DNA from 2 places in the Streptomyces sp. NPDC090741 genome. Region 2 is predicted to be linked to the other one. Evidence: riboswitches for the same ligand, from Rfam matches in the RefSeq annotation. Region 2 holds a riboswitch; the other holds the start of a gene.
What was found. Region 2 has a riboswitch for S-adenosylmethionine ahead of thrC (threonine synthase). Riboswitches for the same ligand answer to the same signal wherever they lie in the genome.

Region 1: another riboswitch for S-adenosylmethionine. It lies ahead of ACIQU4_RS23915 (aminotransferase class V-fold PLP-dependent enzyme); the one in region 2 lies ahead of thrC (threonine synthase).

Annotation. Positions count from the first base shown of each region.
Region 1 is NZ_JBIVXF010000009.1:51,318-60,804, forward strand. Features, by position in the region: gene ACIQU4_RS23900 (Rieske 2Fe-2S domain-containing protein) at 1-181, shown strand, start outside; gene ACIQU4_RS23905 (cytochrome bc complex cytochrome b subunit) at 178-1,806, shown strand; gene trpD (anthranilate phosphoribosyltransferase) at 1,973-3,037, shown strand; SAM riboswitch class IV at 3,117-3,233, shown strand; gene ACIQU4_RS23915 (aminotransferase class V-fold PLP-dependent enzyme) at 3,479-4,864, shown strand; gene ACIQU4_RS23920 (Lrp/AsnC family transcriptional regulator) at 5,136-5,417, opposite strand; gene ACIQU4_RS23925 (rhomboid family intramembrane serine protease) at 5,414-6,136, opposite strand; gene ACIQU4_RS23930 (hypothetical protein) at 6,264-6,503, shown strand; gene ACIQU4_RS23935 (NYN domain-containing protein) at 6,544-7,908, shown strand; gene ACIQU4_RS23940 (NlpC/P60 family protein) at 8,167-9,201, shown strand; gene ACIQU4_RS23945 (NlpC/P60 family protein) at 9,452-9,487, shown strand, end outside.
Region 2 is NZ_JBIVXF010000004.1:431,447-440,933, reverse strand. Features, by position in the region: gene ACIQU4_RS14160 (extracellular solute-binding protein) at 1-1,215, shown strand, start outside; gene ACIQU4_RS14155 (DUF3263 domain-containing protein) at 1,347-1,583, shown strand; gene otsB (trehalose-phosphatase) at 1,662-2,510, shown strand; gene ACIQU4_RS14145 (trehalose-6-phosphate synthase) at 2,554-4,005, opposite strand; gene ACIQU4_RS14140 (glucosyl-3-phosphoglycerate synthase) at 4,051-5,001, opposite strand; SAM riboswitch class I at 5,198-5,347, shown strand; gene thrC (threonine synthase) at 5,365-6,639, shown strand; gene ACIQU4_RS14130 (MoaD/ThiS family protein) at 6,680-6,958, shown strand; gene ACIQU4_RS14125 (cold-shock protein) at 7,342-7,545, shown strand; gene groL (chaperonin GroEL) at 7,891-9,487, shown strand, end outside.

The sequences.
Region 1 (9,487 bases), on a different contig from region 2:
CCACGTGCTCTGCCCGTGCCACCAGTCCACCTTCGACCTCTCCGACGGCGCCCGAGTCATCTTCGGTCCGGCCGGCCACGCGCTTCCGCAGCTGCGGATCGGCGTGAACGGTGAAGGCTTCCTCGAAGCGCTCGGCGACTTCGAAGAGCCCGTCGGTCCTGCATTCTGGGAGCGCGGATGAGCACTGCCACTGACACGAAGCGACCGGCGCCCTCCAAGGGCGAGCGGGTAGCGGACTGGGCCGACGGACGGCTGGGCATCTACAGCCTGGCCAAGTCCAACATGCGCAAGATCTTCCCGGACCACTGGTCCTTCATGCTGGGTGAGATCTGCCTCTACAGCTTCATCATCATCATCCTCACGGGTGTGTACCTGACGCTGTTCTTCCACCCGAGCATGAACGAGGTCGTGTACCACGGCTCGTACGTGCCGATGCAGGGCGTCCAGATGTCCGAGGCCTTCGCCTCGACGCTGGACATCAGCTTCGACGTCCGCGGTGGTCTGCTCATCCGGCAGATCCACCACTGGGCGGCGCTGATCTTCGTCGCCGGCATGGTCGTGCACATGATGCGCGTCTTCTTCACCGGCGCGTTCCGCAAGCCGCGCGAGGTCAACTGGATCTTCGGCTTCCTGCTGCTGGTCCTCGGCATGTTCACCGGTTTCACCGGTTACTCCCTGCCGGACGACCTGCTCTCGGGCACCGGTGTCCGCTTCATGGAGGGCGCGATCCTGTCCGTGCCGATCGTCGGCACGTACATCTCGTTCTTCCTCTTCGGCGGCGAGTTCCCCGGCGGCGACTTCGTCGCGCGGTTCTACTCGATCCACATCCTGCTGCTGCCCGGCATCATGATGGGCCTGCTGGTGGCCCACCTGATCCTGGTCTTCTACCACAAGCACACCCAGTTCGCGGGTCCCGGCAAGACGAACAACAACGTCGTCGGCATGCCGCTGCTGCCGGTCTACATGGCCAAGGCCGGAGGCTTCTTCTTCCTGGTCTTCGGTGTCATCGCGGCCATCGCGGCGATCGCCTCGATCAACCCGATCTGGGCGATCGGCCCGTACCGTCCGGACCACGTGTCCACCGGTGCGCAGCCCGACTGGTACATGGGTATGCCGGAAGGCCTGATCCGTGCGATGCCGGGCTGGGAGATCAACCTGTGGGGCCACACCCTCGTCCTGGGCGTGTTCATCCCGCTGGTCATCTTCCCGGTCGTGCTGGGCTCGATCGCCGCCTGGCCGTTCATCGAGTCCTGGGTCACCGGGGACAAGCGCGAGCACCACATCCTGGACCGCCCGCGCAACGTCCCGACCCGTACGGCCTTCGGTGTCGCCTGGATCGCGGAGTACATCGTGCTGCTGATCGGCGGTGGAAACGACATGTTCGCGCAGTACTTCCACCTCTCGATCAACAACATCACGTGGTTCGTCCGGATCGGCTTCTTCGTCGTCCCGGTCCTCGCGTTCATCGTCACCAAGCGCATCTGCCTCGGCCTCCAGCGCCGGGACCACGACAAGGTGCTGCACGGTCGCGAGACCGGCATCATCAAGCGCCTGCCGCACGGTGAGTTCGTCGAGATCCACGAGCCGCTCTCGCAGGGCAAGCTGCACACGCTGACCGCGCACGAGCAGTACAAGCCGGTCGAGATCGGCCCGACGGTCGACGAGAACGGCGTCGAGCGCAAGGTCGGCCGCAAGGAGAAGCTCCGCGCGAAGCTCAGCAAGGGCTTCTACGCCGAGAACAACCAGATTCCGAAGCCCACGGTGGAGGAGTACAAGGAGATCCAGAGCGGCCACGGCCACCACTGATCCCGCTTGAGGGACTGATTCAGGTCAGTTCTGGTGTCGCCACGGCAAGAGCCCCGTCCAGTGTCCGGACGGGGCTCTTTGCCGTCCCCGGGGCTGGATAGGCTGAAGCCCTTCCCATTCGAGTGGGCCCCGACACGGGGTGGCCGATCAACAGCAGGAGCGGACCATGAACGTTGCGACCCCGGCAGGCGGCGACAGCGTGGCGGCCCGCGGCTGGCCGGGCGTCCTCGACGCCCTGCTGACCGGCCAGGACCTGCGCGCCGACGAGACCGCCTGGGCCATGGACCGGATCATGCGCGGGGAGGCCACGGACGCCCAGATCGCCGGCTTCGTGGTGGCGCTGCGGGCCAAGGGGGAGACGGTCGCGGAGATCAACGGCCTCGTACGGTCCATGTACGGGCACGCCAACCTGATCGAGGTGCCGGGCCGGACGGTGGACATCGTCGGCACCGGCGGCGACGGGGCCAAAACGGTGAACATCTCCACGATGTCCTCGATCGTGGTGGCCGGTACGGGCGCCAAGGTGGTCAAGCACGGCAACCGGGCCGCGTCCTCCGCGAGCGGTTCCTCGGACGTGCTGGAGAAGCTCGGGGTCAACCTGGACCTCACCCCGGCGCGGGTGGTCGAGGTCGCGGAGGAGGCCGGCATCACCTTCTGCTTCGCGGTGAAGTTCCACCCGGCGCTGCGGCACGTGGCGGCGGCCCGCAAGGAGCTGGGCATCCGGACCACGTTCAACTTCCTCGGCCCGCTGACCAACCCGGCGCGGGTACGGGCGCAGGCCACGGGCGTGGCGGACGCGCGGGTGGCGCCCATCGTGGCGGGCGTACTGGCGGAGCGGGGCTCCTCGGCGCTGGTGTTCCGCGGGGACGACGGTCTGGACGAGCTGACGACGACCGCGACCTCCCGGGTGTGGTGGGTCCGCGACGGCCGGGTGGACGAGCAGTCGTTCGACCCGCGCGACGTCGGCATCCCGCTGGTCGACGTCTCGGCGCTGCGGGGCGCGGACGCCTCGTACAACGCGGACGTGGCACGCCGGCTGCTGGCCGGTGAGACGGGCCCGGTGCGCGACTCGGTCCTGCTGAACTCGGCGGCGGCCCTGGTGGCCCTGGACCCGGGCACGGGCCCCCTGGAGGACCAGATCCGCACCGCGATCGCCCGCGCGGCCGAGTCCATCGACTCGGGCGCGGCCCGCGCGGCCCTGGACCGCTGGGTGGCGGCCAGCAACGCCTGATCGTTTCCGGCCAAGGCCCCGGTCCAGCATGCGGACCGGGGTCTTGTGCGTGGGGGATCTTGTGGCAGGATGCTGACCAGGTCACGAGTGACAGCGTTTTGGCCCCGGCTCGCTGTCCGGCAACCCTCCTTCCGTGGCGGGGTGCCCCGGGTGATGACCAGGTCGCAGGCAGAAAGGCCTGCGGCAAGCGCGGATCCCTCGACACCAGGGGTCCTGGTCTCTCGAGGAGCTTTTCCGTGAGCAAGCGAATGCGATAGGGCGACTCCGCCCCTTCTTCACCCTCCGTGCGGTCCTGAGTCGTCCGTGCGTCGAGGTAACTCCCGTACCACTGGCACATGTGCATCCGCGCATCCGCATACCCGTTTCCGCGGATGCGTGCAGCGTGCACCCACGTACGGGCCGTCCGAAGCCATTCAGCCTGTCCTGCCGGGAGATACCGCCATGTCCACGTACCCGAACGCCGCCGTCACCACCGCCACCGCCGCCGTCGACCCCGCCTGTGCCCAGCCCCTGCCGGTCCTCGGCCGGGACGTCACCGTCCCGCTTGTCACCGGCGGCGAGGTCACGTACGCGGCTCTCGACTACGCGGCCAGCGCCCCCGCGCTGCAGCGGGTCTGGGACGACGTCGCCGCCTACGCCCCGTACTACGGCAGCGTCCACCGCGGCGCGGGCTACCTCTCCCAGCTGTCCACGGACCTCTTCGAGCAGAGCCGGGTGACGGTCGCCGAGTTCCTCGACTGCCGTCCGTCCGATCAGGTGATCTTCACCCGGTCCACCACCGACTCGCTGAACCTGCTCGCCGCCGTGCTGCCGGCCGGCTGCCAGGTGTTCGTCTTCGAGACCGAGCACCACGCCTCGCTGCTGCCGTGGGGGGACGCGCAGGTCACGTACCTCAACGCGCCGCGGACCCCGGCCCAGGCCGTGGAGAGCCTGGAGCGGGCGCTGGCCGGGCGGGAGCCCTACGGCCCGGCGCTGGTCTGCGTCACCGGCGCGTCCAACGTCACCGGTGAGCTGTGGCCGGTGAAGGAGCTCGCCGCCGCGGCGCACGCCCACGGCGCGCGGATCGTCCTGGACGCCGCCCAGCTGGCCCCGCACCACCCCGTTTCCGTTCAGGAGCTGGACGTGGACTGGGTGGCCTTCTCCGGGCACAAGCTGTACGCGCCGTTCGGCTCGGGCGTGCTGGCCGGCCGCGCGGACTGGCTGCAGCAGGCGGAGCCGTACCTGGCCGGCGGCGGCGCCTCCCGCAAGGTCGCCCGCCGCGCGGACGGCGGCGTCGACGTCGAGTGGCACACGACGGCGGCCCGCCACGAGGCCGGCTCCCCGAACGTGATCGGCGTGTACTCGATCGCCTCGGCCTGCAAGGCCCTGACCGAGGCGGGCTTCGACGGCCTCGTCGCCCGCGAGCGGCACCTGATCGCCAAGGTCCGCGAGGGCCTGGCGGAGGTCCCGGCCGTCCGCATCCTGTCCCTCTTCGGCGACGACTCCCCCCGGGTCGGCGTCATCTCCTTCGTGGTGGACGGCTGGAACAGCTCGCACTTCGCGGCGGCGCTGTCGGCGGAGTACGGGATCGGCGTCCGCGACGGCCTGTTCTGCGCCCACCCGCTGGTCCGCACCCTGCTGGGCAGCGAGCCGCAGGCCCAGGGGGAGTGCGGAGCCCCCGAGGCGGCCCCGGGCGAGCGCTCCCTGAACGCGATCCGCGTCAGCTTCGGCGCCGGCACCCCGGACGAGCACGTCGACCGCTTCGTGGGCGCCGTGAAGGAACTGGTCACCTCCGGAGCCAAGTGGCAGTACCGCACCGAGGAAGGCCGCTGCGTGCCGGCCGTCTGACGCCGTACGGATCATGACCTACTGGGATCCGATACCGACCGTCCGGGCCTGCGGGGAGGGTGAACCGCTCCCCCGGCCTCGCGGAGCGGGTGCCCGCGTACAACACGTCGTGGGACACCTGGCCCCACGCCTGGCAGGAGCCGCCCGGCTCGGCCCGGCGACAGCCTGCCGGGTCTCCGAGCCGCTGGGACGCTTTGCCGCGCACGCGGTACCGTGCGGCCGGGTGGCGGCTGGGGCGGAGCCCGGCGCACCGTGAGCCGCGCCGGAGGCGTCAGGCGTCGAGGCCGATGGCGAAGGCCGCTTCCAGGTCGTGCTGGGAGTACGTGCGGAAGGCCACGTGGGTGTCCGTCGCCTCGACGCCCGGGATCTTGCTGATGCGGCCCGGGATGATGTCCGCGAGGTTCTCGTGGCGGGCCACGCGGACCAGGGCGATCAGGTCGTACGTCCCCGTGACGGAGTAGACCTCGCTGACGCTGTCCAGCGCGGCGATCGACTCGGCGATCTCGGGGATGCGGTCCACGCTGGTCTTGATGAGCACGATCGCGGTGATCACGGTTGGCTGTCTCCCTCGGTGGCCGTCGCTGGTCGCCTCACTCTAGTCGTACGCCGATAGCGCACCCACGCGTAGACGAAGCCCAGCGAGAAGCCCACCAGGTGGGCGAGGTATGCCACCCCCGGGCCGCTGCCCGCGCGGTGCGCCGCCACCCACTGGAGGGCGAACCAGAACAGCAGGACCATCCACGCGGGGAAGCGGAGCGGTAGGAAGAGGAGGAAGGGGAACAGGCTGGTCACCCGCGCCCGCGGGAACAGGCACAGGAAGGCTCCGAGCACCGCCGAGATCGCGCCCGACGCACCCACCAGCGTCTGCGCCGAGGAGGCGTTGGCCGCCGCGTACGCCGCCAGCGCCAGGTAGCCCGTACAGATGTAGAAGGACAGGAACTCCGGCCGCCCCATCCGCTCCTGCGTCATCACGCCGAAGACGTACAGGAACAGCATGTTGCCGAGCAGGTGCAGCCAGCCGCCGTGCACGAACAGGGCGGTCAGCGGTGTCAGCAGGGCCCGCGCCGAGCCGGTGAAGAGCTCGTCCGGGACCACGCCCCAGCGCCGGAAGTACGCGGTCCCGCTCTCCACCAGCCGCTCGCCCGTCCCGTACGAGGGATTCGTCCCCGAGGCCGGGCCGAGCAGGAACACCACGCAGCAGCCCGCGATCAGCGCGTGGACGACCACCGGGCCCCGGGCGGCCTCCCGGAGGGCCTGCCACTTTACGATCATGCGATCGAGCATGACCCAAGTGGACCCGCCCCGAGCACCGGCAGGCCGTAGGGTTACGTGCTGCGGTCCGCCGATTGACGCGGACGGCGGCTTTAATTGAATCAGCTACGAAGGAGAGAGCGGCCTGATGACGGTTCCCCTGCCGACCGACACCACCCGGTGGCGCTGCACGCTGTGCGGCAACCTCACGCGTTTCGACGTCACTCGTTCGTCGAAGGTCGTGGAGTACGTCCACCTGGATCTTGCCGGGGAGCCCAAGGTCGAGGAGCGCGAGGTGGTCAATGAGACCATCGAGTCGGTCCGCTGCCGGTGGTGCAACGCGGTGGACCAGATCGAGCTCGTGGACAGGCCGGGCGCGGACTCCTGACGGAGCCCCGCCCACAGGTGAATGACGGTAGGGGTGACGGATTGTGGAGCCAGCAAGCGGCGCTGAGCCGGCCGACGCGGCCGGCGACGCCGCCGAGGTGCTCGACCGCCCGCTGCCGGAAGGCGTGCGGCGCCGGGTCGTCGCGCTCGTCTCGGACGCCTTCGGCGGACTGACGGTCGCGGACCTCCCGGCGCAGCTGCGCCAGTACGCCCGGTTCACCCCGACCCGGCGCGCCAAGTTCGCGGGCAACGCCATGGCCGCGGCGGTGGAGGCGGACGCCGTCTTCCGGGGCCGCGTCGCCGAGAAGCTGCGCGAGGCCCAGGCCGAGCTGGCCGGAGCGCTGGAGTCCGGCGCCCCGCCCGCCGCCGCGGACCCGCTGGACGTGGCGGCCGCCGCGTACGTACTGCGCCCGGTCGGCTGGGTGAAGCTGGTGGCCGCCGCGGGCGAGGAGGCGCAGCGCGCCGACGCCGAGCGGGTCGGCGAGGAGACCCGGCGCGAACTGGACCGGCTGCGCGAGGAACTGGCCCAGGCGCGGGACGCGCAGCGCCTCGGCGGCGAGCAGGTACGGGCCGAGCTGGACGCGGTGCGCAAGGAAGCGGAATCGCTTCAGCGCAAGCTGCGCAGCGCCCAGAGCGATGTGAAGCGCGGCGAGGCGGCCCTGCGCAAGGTCACCGCCGTGATCGACGGGATCCGGGGCGACGCGGCCGCGCAGGTGGCGGCCGCCGAGAGCGAGACCCGGCGCCTCAAGTCCCGCCTCGCGGAGGTCGAGACGGCGCTGGAGACCTCCCGCCGGGCCACCCGCGAGGGCCGCAGCGTCGAGGACATGCGGCTGCGGCTGCTGCTGGACACGGTGCTGGACGCTGCCCAGGGGCTGCGCCGCGAGCTGGCGCTGCCGCCGGTGTCGACGCGGCCGGCCGACACCGTGGACGCCGTGGAGCCGGGCCGGATGACCCCGAAGGACATCGCGGCACGCGCCCTGTCGGAGACGGATCCGGCGCTGCTGGACCAGTTGTTGGCGCTGCCCCAGGCCCATCTGGTGGTCGACGGCTACAACGTGACGAAGACCGGCTATCCGACGATGCCGCTGGAGAAGCAGCGGCTGCGGCTGCTGGGCGGGCTGTCGATGCTGGCCGCGCAGACGGGCGCGGAGATGACCTGCGTCTTCGACGGCGCGGAGCTGGCGGCCCCGGTGCTGCTGGCGCCGCCGCGCGGGGTACGGGTGCTGTTCTCCAAGCCCGGTGTGACGGCGGACGAGCTGATCCGCCAGTTGGTACGGGCGGAACCGCCCGGCCGGCCGGTGGTCGTGGTCTCCACCGACCGCGAGGTGGCCGACGGCGTGGCGAAGGCCGGCGCCCGGCCCGTGACGTCCGCTTTGTTGCTGAAGCGGCTTTCGCGCGTTTCGTAACTCGTCGACGGAATGCCCGATTTGGCAAGGCGGACAGGGAACGTACCGTCAAGTGCCCTGCACAGAGCGTGGGCTGTAGGTAAAGAACCTGGTCGGCAGCCAAGTTTTTTGCCTACAGGATTTGAACTGATCACAGCGAGGTCACTAGGGTCGGCTCAAACCTTCGTGCGGCAGTTCACTCATTCGGGGTGACGACGGAGGTGCGCTGCCGAGCCTGCGACTGTAATCGGCGGCTCCAGGCATAAGGAGCTCGCGTTCGTGGCGTCCCACCGTCGACCCAAGCCGCCGACCCGCACCCGCGTGAGCGTGCTCACCGCCCTCGCCACCGCGGCCGTCGCCCTCTCCTCCCAGTCGGCCATGGCCGCCCCGGCCAAGCCGAGCAAGGACGAGGTCAAGAGCAAGGTCGATGCCCTCTACGAGGAGTCCGAGCAGGCCACCGAGAAGTTCAACGGGGCCAAAGACCGCCAGGAGAAGCTGGAGAAGGAGATCTCGCAGCTCCAGGACCAGGTCGCGCGCGGCCAGGACGAGCTCAACGGCCTGCGCAACACGCTCGGTTCGATGGCGACGGCCCAGTACCGCGGCGGCGGCCTCGACCCGTCCATGCTGCTCCTGATGTCCTCCGACCCGGATGCCTTCCTCGACAAGGCCTCCACGCTCCAGCAGGTGAGCGGCAAGCAGGTCGAGGCGATAACGAAGATCCAGGCCAAGCAGCGCAGCCTCGCGCAGCAGCGTCAGGAAGCCACCGGCAAGCTCGCCGACCTCGAAGCCGTCCGCAAGGAACTCGCCGAGAAGAAGGCGGCCGCCCAGAGCAAGCTCGCCGACGCCCAGGCCCTCCTCAACACGCTGACCACCGAAGAGCGGGGCCAGTTGAAGAGTGACGCGGCCAAGGACGGCCAGGCCGCCGCGGACGCCGCCGGCGCCAAGGGTGCGGTGAAGGGCTCGGGCCGGGGCGGGGCGGCCCTCGCCGCCGCGATCACCCAGAAGGGCGACAGCTACCACATGGGCGACACCGGCCCCGACTCGTGGGACTGCTCGGGCCTGACTCAGTGGGCCTACGCCCAGGCCGGCGTCAAGATCAGCCGCGTCACCACCACGCAGGCCAACGACGGCACGCGCATCTACAGTCAGAGCGACCTCCAGCCCGGAGACCTGGTCCTCTTCTACGGCGACCTGCACCACGTGGGCCTCTACGCGGGCAACGGCCAGGTCTTCCACGCCTCCAACCCGACCGGTGGCGTCCGTTACGAGGCCATGAAGAACATGCCGTTCCAGTTCGGCGTCCGCGTCGGCTGACCCGCCCCGAGGGCCACGCGCCCGCCCCGGGACCCGCCGCACACCGCCCATCCGGGCGAATTTCGCGGCCCCGCTGTGACCACACGCCCCGCCGGTGACCTGCGTCTCCGGCGGGGCGTCGTCGTGTGCGCCCTCCGGGGGTCGTTGGCCGGCGCGTGGCGGCGCGGTTACTGTCTGCCAGCGCGGAACCCGGCACACGGCCGTCCACGGGGGCGGACCCGGTCCCGCGCAGCGGAAGGGAGCGGTTCCAGTGGCGTCCCATCGTCGGCCCGGGCTCGGCAGCCTC
Region 2 (9,487 bases):
AGTCTCACGGGTGACAACGAGGTGACCCTGCGGGTCGTGGCGGCCGACTACGGGGACAATCCGCAGAACTCCTCGGCGGGCTACTGGAAGGACCTCGCCGCCGGCTTCCAGAAGGACCACCCCGGCGTCAAGGTCGAGGTCAGCGTCTACTCCTGGTCCGAGGTCGACGCCAAGGTCGCGGAGATGGTCAAGGCCGGCAAGGCCCCCGACATCGCGCAGATCGGCGCCTACGCCGACTACGCGGCCGCCGGCAAGCTCTACACGGCGGAGGAGCTGCTCTCCGTCAGCACCGAGGCCGACTTCCTGGCGCCGCTCGCGGACGCCGGCAAGGTCCGGCGGGTCCAGTACGGGATGCCCTTCGTGGCCAGCACCCGCCTGCTCTTCTACAACGAGAAGCTGCTGACGGACGCCGGGGTCATGCCGAAGGACGCCAAGGGCGGCTGGCAGCCGAAGAGCTGGACCGACCTGGAGGCCGCCGCGAAGAAGCTCAAGGCCGCGGGCGTGCCGACGCCGCTCGCGCTGCCGCTGGGCCGCGAGGAGGCGCAGGCCGAGACGATGATGTGGATGCTCGCGGGCGGTGGCGGCTACACCGACAACGAAGAGGCCTACTCGATCGACTCCGCGGACAACATCAAGACGTTCGAGTTCCTGCGCGACAAGATGGTCGGCCAGGGGCTGACCGGACCGCTGGAACCGGCGAAGACCGACCGGCAGGCGGCGTTCGACGCCTTCACGCGGGGCGAGGTCGGCATGCTCAACGGTCACCCCACGCTGCTGAAGCAGGCGGCGGAGAAGGGCGTGAAATTCGGCATGGTGGCCATGCCGACCGCCGACGGGACCGACCACCCGGCGATGGGCGTCGCGGACTGGGTGATGGCCTTCAAGAACGGCCACCGCAAGGAGTCCGGGAAGTTCCTGGACTACCTGTACGAGGCGAAGAACGTGACGGCCTTCACCAACAAGTACGACCTGCTGCCGGTCACGACGACCGGCTACCGGGCGATGGACGCCAGTACGGGCGGCTCGGCCACGCAGCTGAAGACGTTCCTGCAGGCGCTGCCGAACGCGCGGCTCTACCCGGTCGGCAAGAAGTCCTGGGCCGGGGTGAGCGAGGACGTCAAGCAGAACATCGGCAAGAGCGTGCAGCCGGGAGGGCAGCCGGCGAAGGTCCTGGAGGACATCGCGGAGTCGGCGCGCAGGGCGGACGCGCACTGAGGGCGGGCGCCGAGGGGCGTGGTCCGAGCGGCGTGGGCCGAGGGGCGTGGCCCGAGCGGTGTGGCCCGAGGGGCGTGGGCCGGGTGGGTGTGGGCCGGGTGGGTGTCACAGGGCGGCGTTAATCTGGCGGTATGACGGACGACGTGGGGCTGACGGCCACCGAGGCCGCGGTGCTCGCGTACGAGGGACGCACCTGGCCCGGGCCCGGGGCCAAGGAGCGGGCGATACGGGAAGGGCTGGGGCTCACCCCGGTCCGCTACTACCAGCTGCTCAACGTGCTGATGGACGACCCGCGGGCGCTGGCCCACGCCCCCGGCACCGTCAACCGGCTCCGCCGCATCCGCGAGGCCCAGCGGGCCCGGCGCTGAGGGACGGTCACCCCCAGGCCTTCGCCAGGCCCTCGCGCGCCGTAGCCGTGACCCGGCGGGGCCGTTAGGGTCGTCCGTATGGGGAGCCATCCGCACGACTTGCCGATGCCCGTCACCGCTGCCGGACGCGAGGGCCTCGAAGCCCTGCTCCGCGCACCCCGCCGTTCCGTCGTCGCACTCGACTTCGACGGCACCCTCGCCGAGATCGTCCCCGACCCGGACCAGGCCCGGGCCCACCCCAGGGCCGTCCCGGCCCTCTCCGCACTCGCCCCCGAGGTCGACTCGGTGGCCGTGATCACCGGCCGGCCGGCCGGTGTCGCCGTCCGCTACGGGGGCTTCGCCGGTGTCCCCGGGCTGGAGCACCTCGTCGTCCTCGGCCACTACGGCGCCGAGCGCTGGGACGCGGTGACCGGCATCGTCCACGCGCCGGCCGAGCACCCGGGAGTCGCCGCCGTACGGGCCGAGCTGCCCGGGTTCCTGGACTCCATCGGCGCCTGGCGCGGTACCTGGATCGAGGAGAAGGGCCGGGCGCTGGCCGTCCACACCCGGCGCGCGGACGACCCGGCGGCGGCCTTCGCGGCGCTGCGCGAACCCCTGGCCGAACTGGCCGCCCGCCACGGGCTCATGGTGGAGCCGGGCCGGGCGGTCCTGGAGCTGCGTCCGCCGGGCATGGACAAGGGTGTCGCCCTGTCGGAGTTCGTGGCGGAACGGGGCGCGGAGGCGGTCCTGTACGCGGGCGACGACCTCGGCGACCTCGCCGCGTACTCCGCGGTGGAGAAGCGCCGGGCCGACGGTCTGCCCGGGCTGCTGGTGTGCAGCGGCTCCGCCGAGGTCCCGGAGCTCGCCGCCCGGGCGGACCTGGTCCTGCCGGGCCCCGGCGCGGTGGCGGACTTCCTGGCCGTCCTGGCCGAGGCCATCCGCGGCTGACGGGGCCCCGCGGGGCCTTCAGGGCCCCGCACCGCGGCGGCGGTCACGCCTCGCGCAGGGCGTCCAGCTGGGCCGTGAACCAGTCCGTCGGGGGGAGGGCCGTGGCGGCGGCGGCCAGGCGCTTCGTGCGCTCAAGCCGCTCACCCGCCGGCATGGCCAGCGCCGCGTGCAGGGCCTCGGCCGTCGCCGTCACGTCGTACGGGTTCACCGTCAGCGCGTCCTCGCGGAGCTCCCCGTACGCCCCCGCACCCGTCGACAGCACGAGGGCGCACCCCGCGTCCGACACCACCGGGATCTCCTTCGCCACCAGGTTCATCCCGTCCCGTACCGGGTTGACCAGCGCCACGTCCGCCAGCCGGTACGCCGCCAGGGAGCGGGCGAAGTCGTCCTGCACCGACACCAGCACCGGCTGCCAGTCCTCCGTACCGAACTCCTCGTTGATCCGCTCCGCCAGCTCCCGTACCGCCTCCGTGTAGGACCGGTACACCGCCAGGTCCTGCCGGGACGGGTACGCCGACGCCAGGTGCACCACCCGCCCGCGCCACTCGGGGTGCACCGTCAGCAGCTCCCGGTAGGCCAGCAGCCCCCGAATGATGTTCTTCGACAGCTCCGTCCGGTCCACCCGGACGATCGTCTTGCGGTCCCCGGCCTCCGCCCGCAGCGCCGCCAGCTTGTCGTTCACCTCCGGCCGGTGCGCCAGCGCCCGCAGCTCGTCCCCGTCCACGCCCAGCGGGTACACGGCCACGTCCGTGCGCCGGTGCCGCACCGGGCCGCGCGGGACCTTCTCGACGAACCGCTCACCCGTCCCCGGCGGGGAGCACGGCTCGGCCACGCCCCGCTCGTCGTCCAGGTGTGCGCCGGCCATGAAGCTGTCCGCCCACGCCCAGGTGTGGAAGCCCACGATGTCCGCTCCGAGCATCCCCCACACCAGCTGCGAGCGGATGTCGTCGGGGAGCATCTCCAGGAACTCCGGCGAGGCCCACGGGGTGTGCGTGAAGTGGCTGATCTTCAGGTCGGGCCGCAGCTCCCGCAGCTCACCCGGGACCAGCGCCAGGTGGTAGTCCTGCACGAGCACCGCCGCGCCCTCGCCCGCCTCCTCGGCCAGCGCCAGCGCGAAGGCGTGGTTGTACGCGGCGTACGACTGCCACTGCCGCCGGAACCGCGCGTCGAAGACCGGCTCGCGCGGGATGTCGTACAGGTGGTGGTGGGTGAACCACAGCACCGAGTTCGCGATGCCGTTGTACGCGTCGTCGTACGTCGTGGGATCGATGTCCAGCATCCGGACGCCGGGCTCGGAAACGCACCGGCGGACCGCCTCCCGGTCCGCGTCCGACAGCGCCGCGCAGATCCACAGCGCCTCCGGCTGGCGGGCGAGGGCGGCGGAGAGGCCGGAGACGAGTCCGCCCCCGCCGCGCCGGGCCGTGAGGGTGCCGTCGTCGTCGAGTGCGTAGGAGAGCGGGCCGCGGTTCGCTGCAACGAGTACCTGGGAAGCCATGCGGCGAACCTAGCCCGGGGCCCGCCCGCTCAAACGTCAGTTCCCTCACGCCACCCGGCGACCGGAGTACTCCTTGACCCCGGCCATCGGCGGCCGCTCCTCGGTGTCCACGGCGTACGTGCGCGGCGTGAACCCCTCCGGGCCGCGCTCGAACTGCGTCAGCTCCGGCCGTACGAGATGCCCGCGCGAGAGCCGCAGCTGCGCCGTCCGGTAGATCGCCGCGGCCATGCGGCCCAGCGCCCGGCCGTCCTGATGGCGGTGGAGCCGTACGCCCACGTCCACCTGGGCCAGCGCGTCCAGTCCGACGGTGTGCAGCGCGTCCACCAGCAGGCCGAGCTCGACCCCGTACCCGACGGGGAAGGGCAAACGTTCCAGCAGGGCCCGGCGCACGGCGTACTCGCCGCCCAGCGGCTGGACGAAGCCGGCCAGCTGCGGCCAGTGGAGATTGAGGAGCGGACGGGCGACCAGCTCGGTGACCCGGCCGCCCTGGCCCGGAGCGTCCCCGAGCGGGCGGTCGTACATCGCCTTGACGAACTGCACGTCGGGCTCGGTCAGCAGCGGGCCCACGGTTCCGGACACGAAGGCGGAGGAGAAGTCCCGCAGGTCCGCGTCCACGAAGCAGACGACGTCCCCGGTGGTCGCCAGCAGCGAGCGCCACAGCACCTCGCCCTTGCCGTGCACGGCCGGGATCCGCGGCAGGATGTCGTCGCGGTGCACCACCCGGGCGCCGGCCTTGGCGGCCACCTCGGCGGTCCGGTCGGTGGAGCCCGAGTCGATCACGACCAGTTCGTCGACCAGCGGCAGCGGAAGCCCGTCGATCAGATCGCGCCGGATCACCTCGACGATCGCGCCGACCGTCTCCTCCTCGTCGAGCGCGGGCAGGACGACGCTGACCGTGGTGCCCGCCGCCCGCTTGGCGGAAAGCAGCTGGTCGAGCGGTCGGTCGGCCGCGGACCAGGAGCGGTCCGCGAACCAGCGCTCCACCTCTTCCAGCACGTTCAGCACTCCCTGGTCGTCGCTCGCTCCTCGGCGGTTTCGGCCGAAAAGTGATCCATCTCGCGGTTCGGACGGCTGTCTCAACCGCCCGGACCTTCAGTTACAGTCTTGAACAACGCGAAGGACCACCGCATGCCGGGGGTCCCCGCGTACAAACGCCCGGACGCGCCGCAGAGCGCGCGGCCCGGTGCCATACCGCTCATCCAGAGGGGCAGAGGGACACGGCCCGTTGAAGCCCCGGCAACCCTCCAGTCGGTTCTCGCGCTTGCTTGCGGCAGCGAGGTCCCCGGCTAGGGAAGGTGCCAATTCCGTCTCATGGCGAAGTGCGCCATGGGGAAGATGAGGAGAAAGGGCCTCGCCATCATGGCTGCACAGACTGTTGCCACCTCTGTCGATCTCGGACCTGCCACCGGCCTCTCGTGTCGTGAGTGCGGTACCCGATTCGAACTCGGACCCATCTTCGCCTGCGTCGAGTGCTTCGGTCCGCTGGAAGTCGCCTACGACCTTCCCACCGCAGACCCCGAGGCGCTGCGCGCCGCGATCGAGGCCGGCCCGAACAACATCTGGCGCTACGCCCCGCTGCTGCCCGTCCCCGCGGACGTGGCCTCCAAGCCCAGCCTGAACCCCGGCTTCACCAAGCTCGTGGACGCGGCCAACCTGGCCAAGGAGCTCGGCGTCACGGGCAAGCTGTACGTCAAGGACGACTCCGGCAACCCGACGCACTCCTTCAAGGACCGCGTCGTGGCCATCGCCGTCGAGGCCGCCCGCGCCTTCGGATTCACCACCCTGTCCTGCTCCTCCACCGGCAACCTGGCCGGCGCCGTCGGCGCCGCGGCCGCCCGGGCCGGCTTCCGCTCCTGCGTGTTCATCCCGCACGACCTGGAGCAGGGCAAGGTCGTCATGGCCGGTGTGTACGGCGGCGACCTCATCGGCATCGAGGGCAACTACGACGACGTCAACCGCTTCTGCTCCGAGCTCATCGGCGACCCGCTCGGCGAGGGCTGGGGCTTCGTCAACGTCAACCTGCGTCCGTACTACGGCGAGGGCTCCAAGACCCTGGCGTACGAGATCTGCGAGCAGCTCGGCTGGCAGCTGCCCGACCAGATCGTGATCCCGATCGCGTCCGGCTCGCAGCTGACGAAGATCGACAAGGGTCTGCAGGAGCTGATCAAGCTCGGGCTCGTCGAGGACAAGCCGTACAAGATCTTCGGCGCGCAGGCCGAGGGCTGCTCCCCGGTCTCCACCGCCTTCAAGGCCGGCCACGACGTGGTCCGCCCGCAGAAGCCGAACACCATCGCCAAGTCGCTCGCCATCGGCAACCCGGCCGACGGCCCGTACGTCCTGGACATCGCCCGCCGTACGGGCGGCTACGTCGAGGACGTCACCGACGAGCAGGTCGTCGAGGCCATCAAGATCCTCGCGCAGACCGAGGGCATCTTCGCCGAGACCGCGGGCGGCGTGACCGTCGGCGTGACCAAGAAGCTCATCGAGAACGGGCAGCTCGACCCGGCGCTGACCACGGTGGTCCTCAACACCGGTGACGGCCTCAAGACCCTGGAGGCGGTGGCTGCGGACAGCGGGCAGACCGCCACCATCCGCCCGAGCCTGGACGCGTTCCGCGCCGCCGGCCTGGCCTGATCCCCGATCTCCCCCTCGCACCCGGAAAGGCGGTAGCGCCATGAGCGTCAACGTCCGCATCCCCACCATCCTGCGCACCTACACCGGCGGCCAGGCCGAGGTCTCCGCCGAGGGCGCGACCCTCTCCGAGGTCATCGCCTCCCTGGAAGTGAGCCACCCGGGCATCGCCGCCCGCGTCCTGGACGACCAGGGCAAGCTGCGCCGCTTCGTGAACGTCTACGTCAACGACGACGACGTGCGCTTCGAGGGCGGTCTGGACGCGGTGACGCCGGACGGCGCGGGCGTCTCGATCATTCCCGCCGTCGCCGGCGGCTGCTAACACGCGAAAGCCCAGAATTACCCCCTCCGGTAAAAGCGGAGGGGGTAATTCTGCTTGGTTGGGCGCGGTAGAGTTGGGGAAGTCCCCTCCGCCGTTCTTGCCCGCCGCATATGAGCGGGTCGCGTGATGGTTGACATTGAGTCAATGTGCAAGTGCGGTATGGGGCTTTGGCGAGATATGCCGGGTCCGAGTTGCCCGGGAATATGCCAACTTTTCACTCTATTTCAATGTATCCCCGTGTCCAGAATTCTCGTCGGATTGACCTGTTGCAGACAGCAGCGGTGCGGATACATTCAGCCCCGGTCGAGGCGTTCCGGCGCAAGTTCTGACCCGGGACCGCGAAGTGCGGTCCTGCGCAAGGGCCAGTAATAGGGGAGTTAGGCATGGCTCAGGGCACCGTCAAGTGGTTCAACGCGGAGAAGGGCTACGGCTTCATCGCGGTCGACGGTGGTGCGGATGTGTTCGTCCACTACAGCGCCATCCAGATGGACGGGTACCGCACCCTTGAAGAGGGTCAGCGGGTCGAGTTCGAGATCTCGCAGGGCCAGAAGGGTCCGCAGGCGGACATGGTCAAGCTCGCCGTCTAGCCCCGGCGCGATCGACCAGCGACGCATTACGTACGAGGGTCCACATCCTGGAGGAGGGATGTGGACCCTCGACGCATGTCCGGCCTCCGCGCCGGGCGGCGGCCGGGCCGTGCGCCCGAAGCCGCTTGCACTCGGAGGGGTCGAGTGCTAATCATTGGCGTTAGCACTCTCCTGGTGAGAGTGCTACTACACAGGACCGGGTCGGTGAGGCCCGCACGGTCCGGCGGGAAGGAACCGCCGGGCACGCAGGCCGTCCGTCGCGGGCGCGGGCGCGGTCCGGAGCAATCCAACCCTCCCCTCGTACCGACGTGCAGGGGGAACCCCAGTCCTGGAGGACCACTTCAGATGGCCAAGATCATTGCGTTCGACGAGGAGGCCCGGCGCGGTCTCGAGCGCGGGATGAACCAGCTCGCCGACGCCGTCAAGGTCACCCTTGGCCCCAAGGGTCGCAACGTCGTCCTTGAGAAGAAGTGGGGCGCCCCCACGATCACCAACGATGGTGTCTCCATCGCCAAGGAGATCGAGCTCGAGGACCCGTACGAGAAGATCGGCGCCGAGCTGGTCAAGGAAGTCGCCAAGAAGACGGACGACGTCGCGGGCGACGGTACGACCACCGCCACCGTGCTCGCCCAGGCGCTCGTCCGCGAGGGCCTGCGCAACGTGGCCGCCGGCGCCAACCCGATGGCCCTCAAGCGCGGCATCGAGAAGGCCGTCGAGGCCGTCTCCGCCGCCCTGCTGGCGCAGGCCAAGGATGTCGAGACCAAGGAGCAGATCGCTTCCACGGCCTCCATCTCCGCCGCCGACACCCAGATCGGCGAGCTCATCGCCGAGGCCATGGACAAGGTCGGCAAGGAAGGCGTCATCACCGTCGAGGAGTCCCAGACCTTCGGTCTGGAGCTTGAGCTCACCGAGGGCATGCGCTTCGACAAGGGCTACATCTCGGCGTACTTCGCCACCGACATGGAGCGTATGGAGGCGTCGCTCGACGACCCGTACATCCTGATCGTCAACTCGAAGATCGGCTCGGTCAAGGACCTGCTGCCGCTCCTTGAGAAGGTCATGCAGTCCGGCAAGCCGCTGCTGATCATCGCCGAGGACGTCGAGGGCGAGGCCCTGTCGACCCTGGTCGTCAACAAGATCCGCGGCACCTTCCGCTCCGTCGCCGTCAAGGCCCCGGGCTTCGGTGACCGCCGCAAGGCCATGCTCGGCGACATCGCCATCCTCACGGGCGGCACGGTCGTCTCCGAGGAGGTCGGCCTCAAGCTCGAGAACGCGGGCCTGGACCTGCTCGGCCGCGCCCGCAAGGTCGTCATCACCAAGGACGAGACCACGATCGTCGACGGTTCGGGCGACAGCGACCAGGTTCAGGGTCGCGTCAACCAGATCCGCGCCGAGATCGAGAACTCCGACTCGGACTACGACCGCGAGAAGCTCCAGGAGCGCCTCGCGAAGCTGGCCGGCGGCGTGGCCGTCATCAAGGCCGGCGCCGCGACCGAGGTGGAGCTCAAGGAGCGCAAGCACCGCATCGAGGACGCCGTTCGCAACGCGAAGGCGGCCGTCGAGGAGGGCATCGTCGCCGGTGGTGGCGTGGCCCTGCTCCAGGCTTCCTCGGTCTTCGAGAAGCTCGACCTGTCGGGTGACGAGGCGACCGGCGCCAACGCCGTGAAGCTCGCCCTGGAGGCCCCGCTCAAGCAGATCGCCGTCAACGGTGGTCTCGAGGGTGGCGTCGTCGTGGAGAAGGTCCGCAACCTGACCGTCGGCTGGGGCCTGAACGCCGCGACCGGCGAGTACGTGGACATGATCGCCGAGGGCATCATCGACCCGGCGAAGGTCACCCGCTCCGCGCTGCAGAACGCGGCGTCGATCGCGGCCCTCTTCCTCACCACCGAGGCCGTCATCGCCGACAAGCCCGAGAAGGCCGGTGCCCCCGCGGGCGGCGGCA